3 regions of the Flavobacterium sp. SOK18b genome follow, and region 2 is predicted to be linked to each of the others. Evidence: riboswitches for the same ligand, from Rfam matches in the RefSeq annotation. Region 2 holds a riboswitch; each other region holds the start of a gene.
The links. Region 2 has a riboswitch for S-adenosylmethionine ahead of DNC80_RS12635 (homocysteine S-methyltransferase family protein). Riboswitches for the same ligand answer to the same signal wherever they lie in the genome.
Positions count from the first base shown of each region.

Region 1: another riboswitch for S-adenosylmethionine. It lies ahead of DNC80_RS04415 (alpha/beta fold hydrolase); the one in region 2 lies ahead of DNC80_RS12635 (homocysteine S-methyltransferase family protein).
Region 3: another riboswitch for S-adenosylmethionine. It lies ahead of DNC80_RS11945 (Na+/H+ antiporter NhaC family protein); the one in region 2 lies ahead of DNC80_RS12635 (homocysteine S-methyltransferase family protein).

Region 1 covers NZ_QKNZ01000019.1:40,484-43,661, reverse strand. Annotated here, with positions in the region: gene thrA (bifunctional aspartate kinase/homoserine dehydrogenase I) at 1-1,037, opposite strand, end outside; gene DNC80_RS04415 (alpha/beta fold hydrolase) at 1,057-2,019, opposite strand; SAM riboswitch class I at 2,097-2,204, opposite strand; gene DNC80_RS04410 (hypothetical protein) at 2,431-2,640, opposite strand.
Region 2 covers NZ_QKNZ01000088.1:34,165-37,342, forward strand. Annotated here, with positions in the region: gene DNC80_RS12630 (hypothetical protein) at 117-557, opposite strand; gene DNC80_RS12635 (homocysteine S-methyltransferase family protein) at 584-1,585, opposite strand; SAM riboswitch class I at 1,833-1,945, opposite strand; gene DNC80_RS12640 (NAD(P)/FAD-dependent oxidoreductase) at 2,111-3,163, opposite strand.
Region 3 covers NZ_QKNZ01000079.1:51,080-54,257, reverse strand. Annotated here, with positions in the region: gene DNC80_RS11950 (cytochrome-c peroxidase) at 1-1,114, opposite strand, end outside; SAM-I-IV-variant riboswitch at 1,341-1,437, shown strand; gene DNC80_RS11945 (Na+/H+ antiporter NhaC family protein) at 1,492-2,814, shown strand; gene fabG (3-oxoacyl-[acyl-carrier-protein] reductase) at 2,999-3,178, shown strand, end outside.

The DNA of each region.
Region 1 (3,178 bases), on a different contig from region 2:
CCTATTCCACGCTCTGATGAACCTTGCGAAATAATACTAACACTGATATTGTTGTCGCCCATTACTCTAAAAATTCGAGCATCGACACCTGTTTTACCAAGCAACCCTCTTCCTTCCAAATTGACCAAAGCCACATTTTCAAGAACCGAAAGCGTTTTAATTCCTTCCTTATTAGAATTGGAAGTAATTAAAGTTCCTTTATTTTCATGATTGAAAGTATTTAAAATACGGAGCGGAATGTTTTTTTCTAATAACGGAATGATAGTTTTGGCGTGCAAAATAGTAGCTCCAAAATTAGCAATCTCATTCGCCTCATTAAACGATAAGTGATCAATTTTCTTCGCATCTACAACTAAATCAGGATTGGCAGTATAAATTCCATCAACATGCGTGTAATTTTGTAATTCTTCGGCATTTAAATAATTCGCAATCAACGAAGCGGTGTAATTACTACCGTTTCTTCCTAGAGTTGTAGTATCATTATTGGTCGTAGAGCCAATAAAACCTGTGATTATACTTACTGTATTTTCAGTGTTTTGCTTAAAAAAAGCAACCACATTTTTCTTCGAAAGTTGTTCTAATGGTTGTGCATCACCAAATTTAGCATCGGTTTTTATCAATTCACGCGTATCTGTAAAACGAGCATGAATTCCATTTTCTATGAGGATGGCCGTCAGTAATTTTGCCGAAAGTAATTCACCTTTAGACAAAATAAGGTCTTTGATCTTTTTGCTGTAATCGCCAATCAAACTGACACCTTCAAACAATTTTTCTAAAATAGTAAACTCCTCAGACAAATCAACAGCTTCATAAACGTCTTGCTGGTATTTTTTAAAATCTTCAAAAAGAGGCTTGTAATCTCCGTTTTGAGAAGCAATGGTTAAAATTTGTTCCAACTCATCCGTTGCATTACCACGTGCCGAAACTACAATTGCAATTTTTTCTCCTTGATTTACTTTGTCTGTTATTATGGCAATAACTTTATTTAATCCGTCACCATTTGATAACGATTTACCTCCAAATTTTAATATTTTCATTGTGTTGTGTGTTTGTAGCTTAGAATAAATCTTGAAGCAAATTGTGTAATTGTTTGTATTCTATCAAAAAAGCGTCGTGTCCGTGAATGGAAACTATTTCTTGATAACTAACTTTTTTATTTATTTTTTGTAGTTGCTCAAAAGTCGCTTTATTTTCACTGGCTGTAAAAAACAAATCCGAATTGATGGCTATTATATGAATTTCTGCTTCAACAGTTTGGATTGTATTTTCAAAAGAAGACCTATTGCGAGTGACATCAATGGTTTTCAATAATTGATTCATCATTTTATAGGATGCCAATTGAAAACGCTGTTGCAATTTTTCGCCGTGATGCAACAACCAACTTTCAACATTAAAAATGGCTAACTCTTCATTAGTAGTTCGCTGAAATTTTGCGGCAAATGATTCTGGAGTTCTATAACATAACATCGCGTGTGTACGGGCATCCTGAATGGGTTTAGACGAATTATTCAGAATTTGTTCTTGCAAAAAACAATTGGCAATAAGCCAGTCTGTAGCTTTCCAATCGGTCGCAATAGGAATTAATTTTTGCGTTATTGTTGGTTCTAATGCGACCATTTCCCATGCAATTCCGCCACCTACAGAACCCCCAATAATGGCGAATAGTCTTGTAACCTCAAGTAAATGAATGCCTTTTATAAAAATTCTAGCAATATCTCTTGCTGTAAAATCAAGATGATTTTCAATTACAACTCCATCAAATCCATTTCCAGGAACGTTAAAAGCAAGTACGGTATATTTTGTAGTATCAATAGTTTTGTTGGTGCCAATTAGGTCATTCCACCAACCGTTATCGCCCACAACCTGTGAATTTCCGGTTAGCGCATGATTGACCAAAACGATGGGAGCTGTATGTAATGGCAACCCAAAAACTTGATAACTTAAGTTTAGAGCATTAAAAATTACACCTGACTCCGTGGTGAAATTGTGTAATGTTATTGTTGTTGGTTTATTTTCCAATTGCAAATCTGTTATAATTATGACTTGTGTTTGGAAATATTAGAAAGAAAGCTAGGTGTTATCTAGACAAATTCTTAGTGTTATCTTTCCACGATGGGCGTGGTAGAATGCAGCACCTTCTCCGATAAATCGAAGGGTTGCTAAGGCTTCATCGGGTCTAATCCCTCTGCCTTTCTTTATAACATTTCAATACTGTTGTGAACTTTGTGAGTGCAAATAAAGCACTAATTTTTATTCTGAGCAAATTTTTATGCAAAGTTTAGTCTGAATTACTTTTGCAGTATTCGCAAAAGTATGCAAAAAGCAAGCTGTTTTAACAAAGAAATGTATCGTTTTAGACCATAACTCCATTAAAACAGCAATCCTAATTTAAAATGCATTTTCTCGCTCATTAAAATACATTTGGAATCCCTAAATAAAAAGGACATCATTTTCTTTGGAATACATTAAAAAAAGTAATGAATTAGGCACTGTCTTTAGTGCTGTAACATCATTGGTAGCCATCTCAAATCTAGGATGGATAAGCTCATTCGTTACATTTGTATTATTTCTTTTTTTTGTTCTCCATAATCCTTTCCTCAATAACAGGATTCCTTTCGTTAAATAGTCATTTTTTTTCATTTTTTTTGTTTTAGGTTAATAATTATGAAATTCTATTTTTAAAATTAGTATCAACATCAATACCAGTTTTTATGAAAATTAAAATTTTATCAATATTTATTTTCTTATTATTCTGTTCAACCAAATAATTTAACAATCCATAATCTTCTTGAAAAACTACGTTAATTACTATTCGTACTAAAAGCAATAAACCCCTTTTAGATACGTATCCAAAAGGGGTTTAGTTTTTTAAACTTGTCCTTTCGGGTCATGATTTATCAAATAGTACAACAGCACAAATAGGCGCTATTGCATTCATTTTTTGTTGGCATTTTAGTGTATTCATAAATTTTTATTCTTTGTGGTATTTCAAAAAAAAAAGCTTCCCAAATACTGGGAAGCTTTACTATATAATTTAGTTCAAATTATGCAATAAACAACCCTCAGGAATTTTCCTGTGCGACCTTAAAAACATTGCAAATACTTGATTTCATGATTACTTATTTTGATTATCAAATATCGAAAATATTATTTAAACTACAAAATTTTAATAGTATTA
Region 2 (3,178 bases):
ATTTTATGTGCACCAGCGGGGCGCTCGCGCTCGCAAACGAATAAAACTATTTTACTCACCAATACTTCCTTTGACTTGCGTAATAGATGCATTGTAATAAAATCCAATAATCGCGATCACTGCCATTTTGATTTTTCTAGATATCGACTAGTTACATTTCCATCGTATACATAATATTTAGTCCAAGTAAAACCATTTTTAACAAGAGTAAGGGAATCGGGCTTCAATTCTTTATCTAAAAAAATATAATTCCCTTTCGGATTATTTAAGTCATACTTCACTTTGTAAAACTTGTTTAAAATTTCATCTCCTCCCATCGTATTTCTCTTAGACATAACCTTACCATCCACATAAAAGCAATAAATTAAAACCCTTCGTTTACCGACCTGTTTAAACCTCGTTGTTAAACCAATTGCTTCGCCCTTAAATGTTTCTTTGTACTTTTCAAACTTTGTTTTTCTAGAGATATCAAATAATATATATATTGTTGCCAAGGTAAGAGAGCATAGCAGTACCCATTTCAAATTCTTAAAATTATCAATAGTCTTTTCCTCCATTTTTAATAAACTAAATTATCTTAACATTACATCACTGCAGTTGAAACCCTCGGTTTGTATTCCTTTGCGATATCGGCAATTAACTTGATGTGGGCTGGTGTTGTTCCGCAACAACCCCCTATGATGTTGACCAAATTATCATCGAGATATTCTTTGATAAAAGCTTGCATTTGTTCTGGTGTTTCGTCGTATTCTCCAAAGGCGTTGGGCAATCCTGCATTAGGATGGGCCGATACGTTGAACGATGTGTTTTGCGACAAGGTTTGTAAATACGGCTTGAGTAAATCGGCACCAAGGGCGCAATTGAATCCTACACTCAACAACGGTATGTGCGACACCGAAACTAAAAAAGCCTCAACCGTTTGTCCCGAAAGTGTTCTTCCGGAAGCATCAGTAATTGTTCCGGAGACCATAATAGGAATATCAAGATTGCGTTCGTCTTTTACTTCTTCAATAGCAAAAAGCGCTGCTTTGGCATTTAAAGTATCAAAAATAGTTTCTACCAAAAGTAAATCGCAACCACCATCCATAAGCGCTTCTACTTGTTGCTTGTACGCGATGCGTAAATCATCAAAAGTTACGGCTCTGTAACCGGGATCGTTTACATCTGGTGACATGCTTGCTGTTCTATTCGTGGGTCCAATGGAACCCGCTACAAAACGAGGTTTGTCTGGATTTTTGGTGGTAAATTCATCGGCTACTTCGCGGGCAATTTTGGCCGACTCATAGTTCAATTCATATACATATTCTTCAAGATAGTAATCAGCCATACCGATAGTGGTTCCTGAGAAAGTATTGGTTTCAACAATATCAGCTCCAGCTTCAAAATATGCGGCGTGAACGTCTTTTATAGCTTGTGGCTGCGTGAGCGACAATAAATCATTGTTTCCTTTTAGCGAATGCGGAAAATCCTTGAAACGTTCTCCTCTAAAATCTTCTTCGGAGAAATTGTAACGTTGCAACATGGTTCCCATAGCTCCATCAAGGATGAGGATGTTTTTTGTAATGGCTTCGTGAATGCTTGACATAACTTTTTATTTCTTGTAAATCACAATTTGAAATTGTGATTTTTACTTTTGATTAGTATTTCCAAAAGTTCCCAATTTTTCTTTATAGCCCCGATTGCAGTGAAAATCCTTTTATTTTTTTCTTTAAAAAATAAAAGATTGTAACGGAAAGCGGGAACGATTATGACTGAAAAGCGCCATTAATCTGCTCTAAAAAATTCGATATGTTGTCAAGAAAAGGTTTGAGAAATACTGTAGAAGTATTCTTGTGTTATCTATCTTTGATACTGGTTGTATAAAGTAGAATGTAGCACCTTCTTTAAAAAATAAAGGGTTGCTAAGGTTTCATTGGGTCTTTCCCTCCGCCTTTCGTGATAACTTTCAATAAATATAGGAACAGTGCAAAGTAACGACATAGTGCTAACAATTGCAAGTGTTTTTTTAAAGATTCTGAGAGGCTAATTGTCTAAGCAAAAAAAAAGTTCTGAATTACTAAGCTTTTTAATGAACTTAGCAACTCAGAACCTTTTTGACTCAATAGCTTTTTTATACGATTGCTTTTACTACGGCTTTTGGAGCTTCTTTACGAGTTCCGTCAAAACCATCTACGCCTGAAACGGTAGTATATTTTAAAACATAGCGCTTACCTGGATTAATGATTTGGTAGGCCGCTTGACACATTAAAGTGGCTTCATGGAATCCACACAAGATTAATTTTAATTTTCCTGGATAGGTATTTACGTCTCCAATGGCGAAAATTCCAGGAATGTTGGTTTGGTAATCTAAGGCGTTGTTTACTTTGATGGCATTTTTTTCGATTTCTAATCCCCAGTCGCCGATAGGACCTAACTTTGGAGTAAGACCAAAAAGCGGAATAAAATAATCGGTTTCGATGGTGCGTTGTGCGCCATTTTCCTCGACTACAACTGCCTCAAGATGTTCGGCACCTTTTAAACCTACTACTTCACCTGGTGTAATCATTTTTATTTTACCAGAAGTCTTTAGCTCTTGTACTTTTTCTACAGAGTCTAAAGCACCACGAAACTCGTTGCGACGGTGAATCAAAGTCACTTCTGAAGCTACGTTTGACAAAAAGATACTCCAATCTAGAGCCGAATCGCCACCTCCAGCGATAACTACGCGCTTGTCACGGAATTTTTCTGGGTTTTTGATGAAGTATTTAATTCCTTTGTCTTCGTAGAATTCGATGTCTTCAATCAATGGTTTTCTTGGTTCAAAACTACCTAATCCACCAGCAATAGCAATAACTGGCGCATGGAATTTCTTGCCTTTGTTTGAAGTCACAATAAATGTTCCGTCTTCTTGTTTTTCGATGGTTTCGGCACGTTCACCCAAGGTAAACCCTGGTTCGAACTGCTTGATTTGCTCCATTAAATTATCTACTAAATCACCAGCCAATACTTCTGGAAATCCAGGAATATCATAAATAGGTTTTTTAGGATATAACTCTGATAACTGCCCACCTGCTTGTGGCAAAGCATCTAATATATGACATTTTAATTTTAATAATCCTGCTTCAAAAACTGCAAATAAACCTGTTGGCCCCGCGCCAATAATGAGTATGTCTGTTTTAATCATTTTGATTTAATTTAG
Region 3 (3,178 bases), on a different contig from region 2:
CGATTAAAGCATCTACTTCTGTGGCTGTTAAATTCAATTTTTGACCAAAACCATTTGGCCTTAACCTAGGATCTAGATTTGTATTTCCAGGGGCTAGGTTTATTGTGCCGTAATGGCCTATTACATTTTGAAGCGTATTCAAATTTGCGGTATGCATGAAAGCTCCATTGCTACTTCCATCTGCTTTTACCAAGTCTCTAAGTGATGGAGATTTAGTATTTGTGATGTCAATTCCATTTCCATTTAGTATCCCGATTATTCCATTATTTCTACTGTTTGGGTCAATACTAAATTCAGGAGCTTGATGACAACCTGCGCAGCCTACTCCTCCAGCAATTCTATTTCCAGTAGCATCAAATACTGGAGGTGTTAAAAATAAGTTTTTACCTTGGTTTTCTTGTGCAGTAAAATTAGGAAACTGTTGATTGTCATTTGCAACAAGTGCTCGGCCAGCATCATATTTCGCATCGAATGATTGAATACTTCTTACAAATTGTGATAATGCTAACTGAATTTTATTTTCGGTAATATCTTCTGATCCATATACAAACTTGAACAATTCTTTATAATATCCTATGTTTTGTAGTTTAGTAATTAATGCAGTAAAGTTGCCATCGCCTAATGTCCCGCTAAACCCCATTTCAATATGATCTTGAATAGGTTGGGTTACTTGATTTTCTAAAGTTGAAGCTCTCTCATCCCAAAAGAATTTATTTTCATTTGAAAATCTAGTATTTATTAATCTCATGGAGTGTCTACTAGTTGTCCCGTTTACTCCAGTACTAGCTGCTGCAACATCTCCAAAAGCATTTGCTTGTATGTGACATGAAGAACATGAAATTGTGTTTTTTGATGACAGATTCTTATCGTAAAATAAAACCCGACCTAATGTTGCGCCTTTATCTGTAATGGGGTTCCCTGCAGTATTGTCTTTAGTTATATAATTAGGAATTGTTTGACTAGCATAATTATCCAGTTTGTTAACATTTATTTTTCCGGTAAATGTTGTTGTAATATTAGGATAGGGATCGATTGCTACATAGTTATTTGCATCGTCATTTTTACTGCAACTTGAAGCGAAAATTAAACATATTATTAATAAAACTTTTTTCATAAATATTCTACTAGTGTTAATATTTCAATAATTATATCTTTTATTTGGATGTTTATTAGACTATGTTTATCAAAAATAGTTTAATTAACGATAATATTTAATTTTACAACTCTTTTTTTTGATAAATTGTTGATTTTACAATAAATTTCCGTTTGTTAAATATTGCATAATATTTTAAATTTCAGAGTGTTTGTTTAATATATGATAAAATTTTAATTACTTTTGCACCCGTTATCACGAATCCTTAAATAGGATAGCAACCTGCAACAACAAGCAAGGTGCTAAAACGATAAGCCAAATCTTTTGGAAAAAATGTTGTTTACATTCCCAATACCAGCTTTGTTTTTCGTCATAACGCTTAATTTAAAATTATTTTTATGACAAAGTTTACTAAGGAATCTGGAAATCCTTTTGCATTGATTCCGCTATTTATTTTTATTTTTACTTTTTTAGGAGCAGGTATTTTACTTAATGATTTTTATGCTTTTCCTTCTCCTGTTGCTGTTTTGGTAGGCATTGTTGCTGCTTTTATTTTATTTAAAAACAGTACAGAAGACAAAGTTGATACTTTAATTGCTGGTTGTGGTGATAGTAAAATTATAACCATGTGTTTGATTTATTTATTTGCAGGCGCTTTTGCAGTTGTTAGTAAGGCAATGGGTGGAGTTGATGCAGTAGTGAACCTAGGTATTAATACCATTGATGTAGCGTATTTTCCACTGGGAATTTTCTTGATAGCCTCGTTTTTATCAACTGCTACAGGTACATCTGTTGGAGCTATAGTTGCAATAGGACCTATTGCTATATCACTTGCTGATAAAAGTGGTGCTTCTATGCCATTGATAGCAGGCGCTTTACTTGGTGGCTCTATGCTAGGAGATAATTTATCAATGATATCAGATACTACTATAGCTGCCACTCAATCCCTAGGTTGTGATTTAAAAGATAAGTTTAAGATCAATTTGTTTATCGCACTTCCGGCGGCAATTGTTACTATTTTAATTTTCTTTTATTTGGGATTTAATTCAGATGTTATTTCTGTGGATATTGCAAAAAGTGATTATTCATTATGGGCTATCTTGCCTTATGTTTTAGTGATAATTTTAGCAGTTGTAGGTGTCAACGTTTTTTACACCTTACTATTAGGTACCATAATTGCGGGTTTTATTGGTTTTTATAATGATTCTTTTACAGTAATGGAGTTTACTCAGAAAATTTATGAAGGATTTACGAGCATGACCGATATTTTTCTACTTTCAATGCTTACAGGTGGATTAGCAGCTATGGTGGACAAGGCTGGTGGTATAACATGGGTTTTGAATCAGATAAAGAAAAGAATTAAAAGTAAAAAATCAGCACAAACAGGAATTGGTGTTTTAGTAGGTTTTGCAAATTTAGCTATTGCAAATAATACGGTTTCTATTGTTATTACGGGGCCCATAGCAAAGGAAATTAATGATGAATATGGGTTGAGTGCTAAAAAATCGGCTACTATATTAGATATTTTTTCGTGTGTAATACAAGGGATATTGCCATATGGTGCTCAGATATTGTTGATATTAAACTATGCAAATGGTAAATTAAATTTTATAGATATTTTAAGTAATGCGTGGTATCATTTGTTTTTGCTAGTATTTACATTGATTGCCATTTATGCTGCTTTTTGGGATAAACTAGCATATCGTTTTTTGAAGGTTTAATTGTAAAAATTATTGTTCATAATCAAAGCTAAATTTTTTTTAAAAAAGGAAATAGTATATATTTGGCAAGTCGTTTTTAGCCCTGATAGCAACGGAAATCCTTTTGGGTACGCGACAGCGGACCTAAAAGATTGCAGTGAATAGCAGGAATAGCTTCAAATAAAAAATAAACTAATTTTTGAATATGAAATTACTAGAAGGAAAAGTTGCCATTATCACAGGCGCAAGTCGCGGAATTGGAAAAGGGATTGCAGAAATTTTTGCTAAACATGGAGCCAATGTTGCTTTTACATATAGTTCATCAGTAGAATCTGCGATGGCTTTAGAAAATGAGTTAAACGCTCTAGGTATTAAAGCAAAAGGA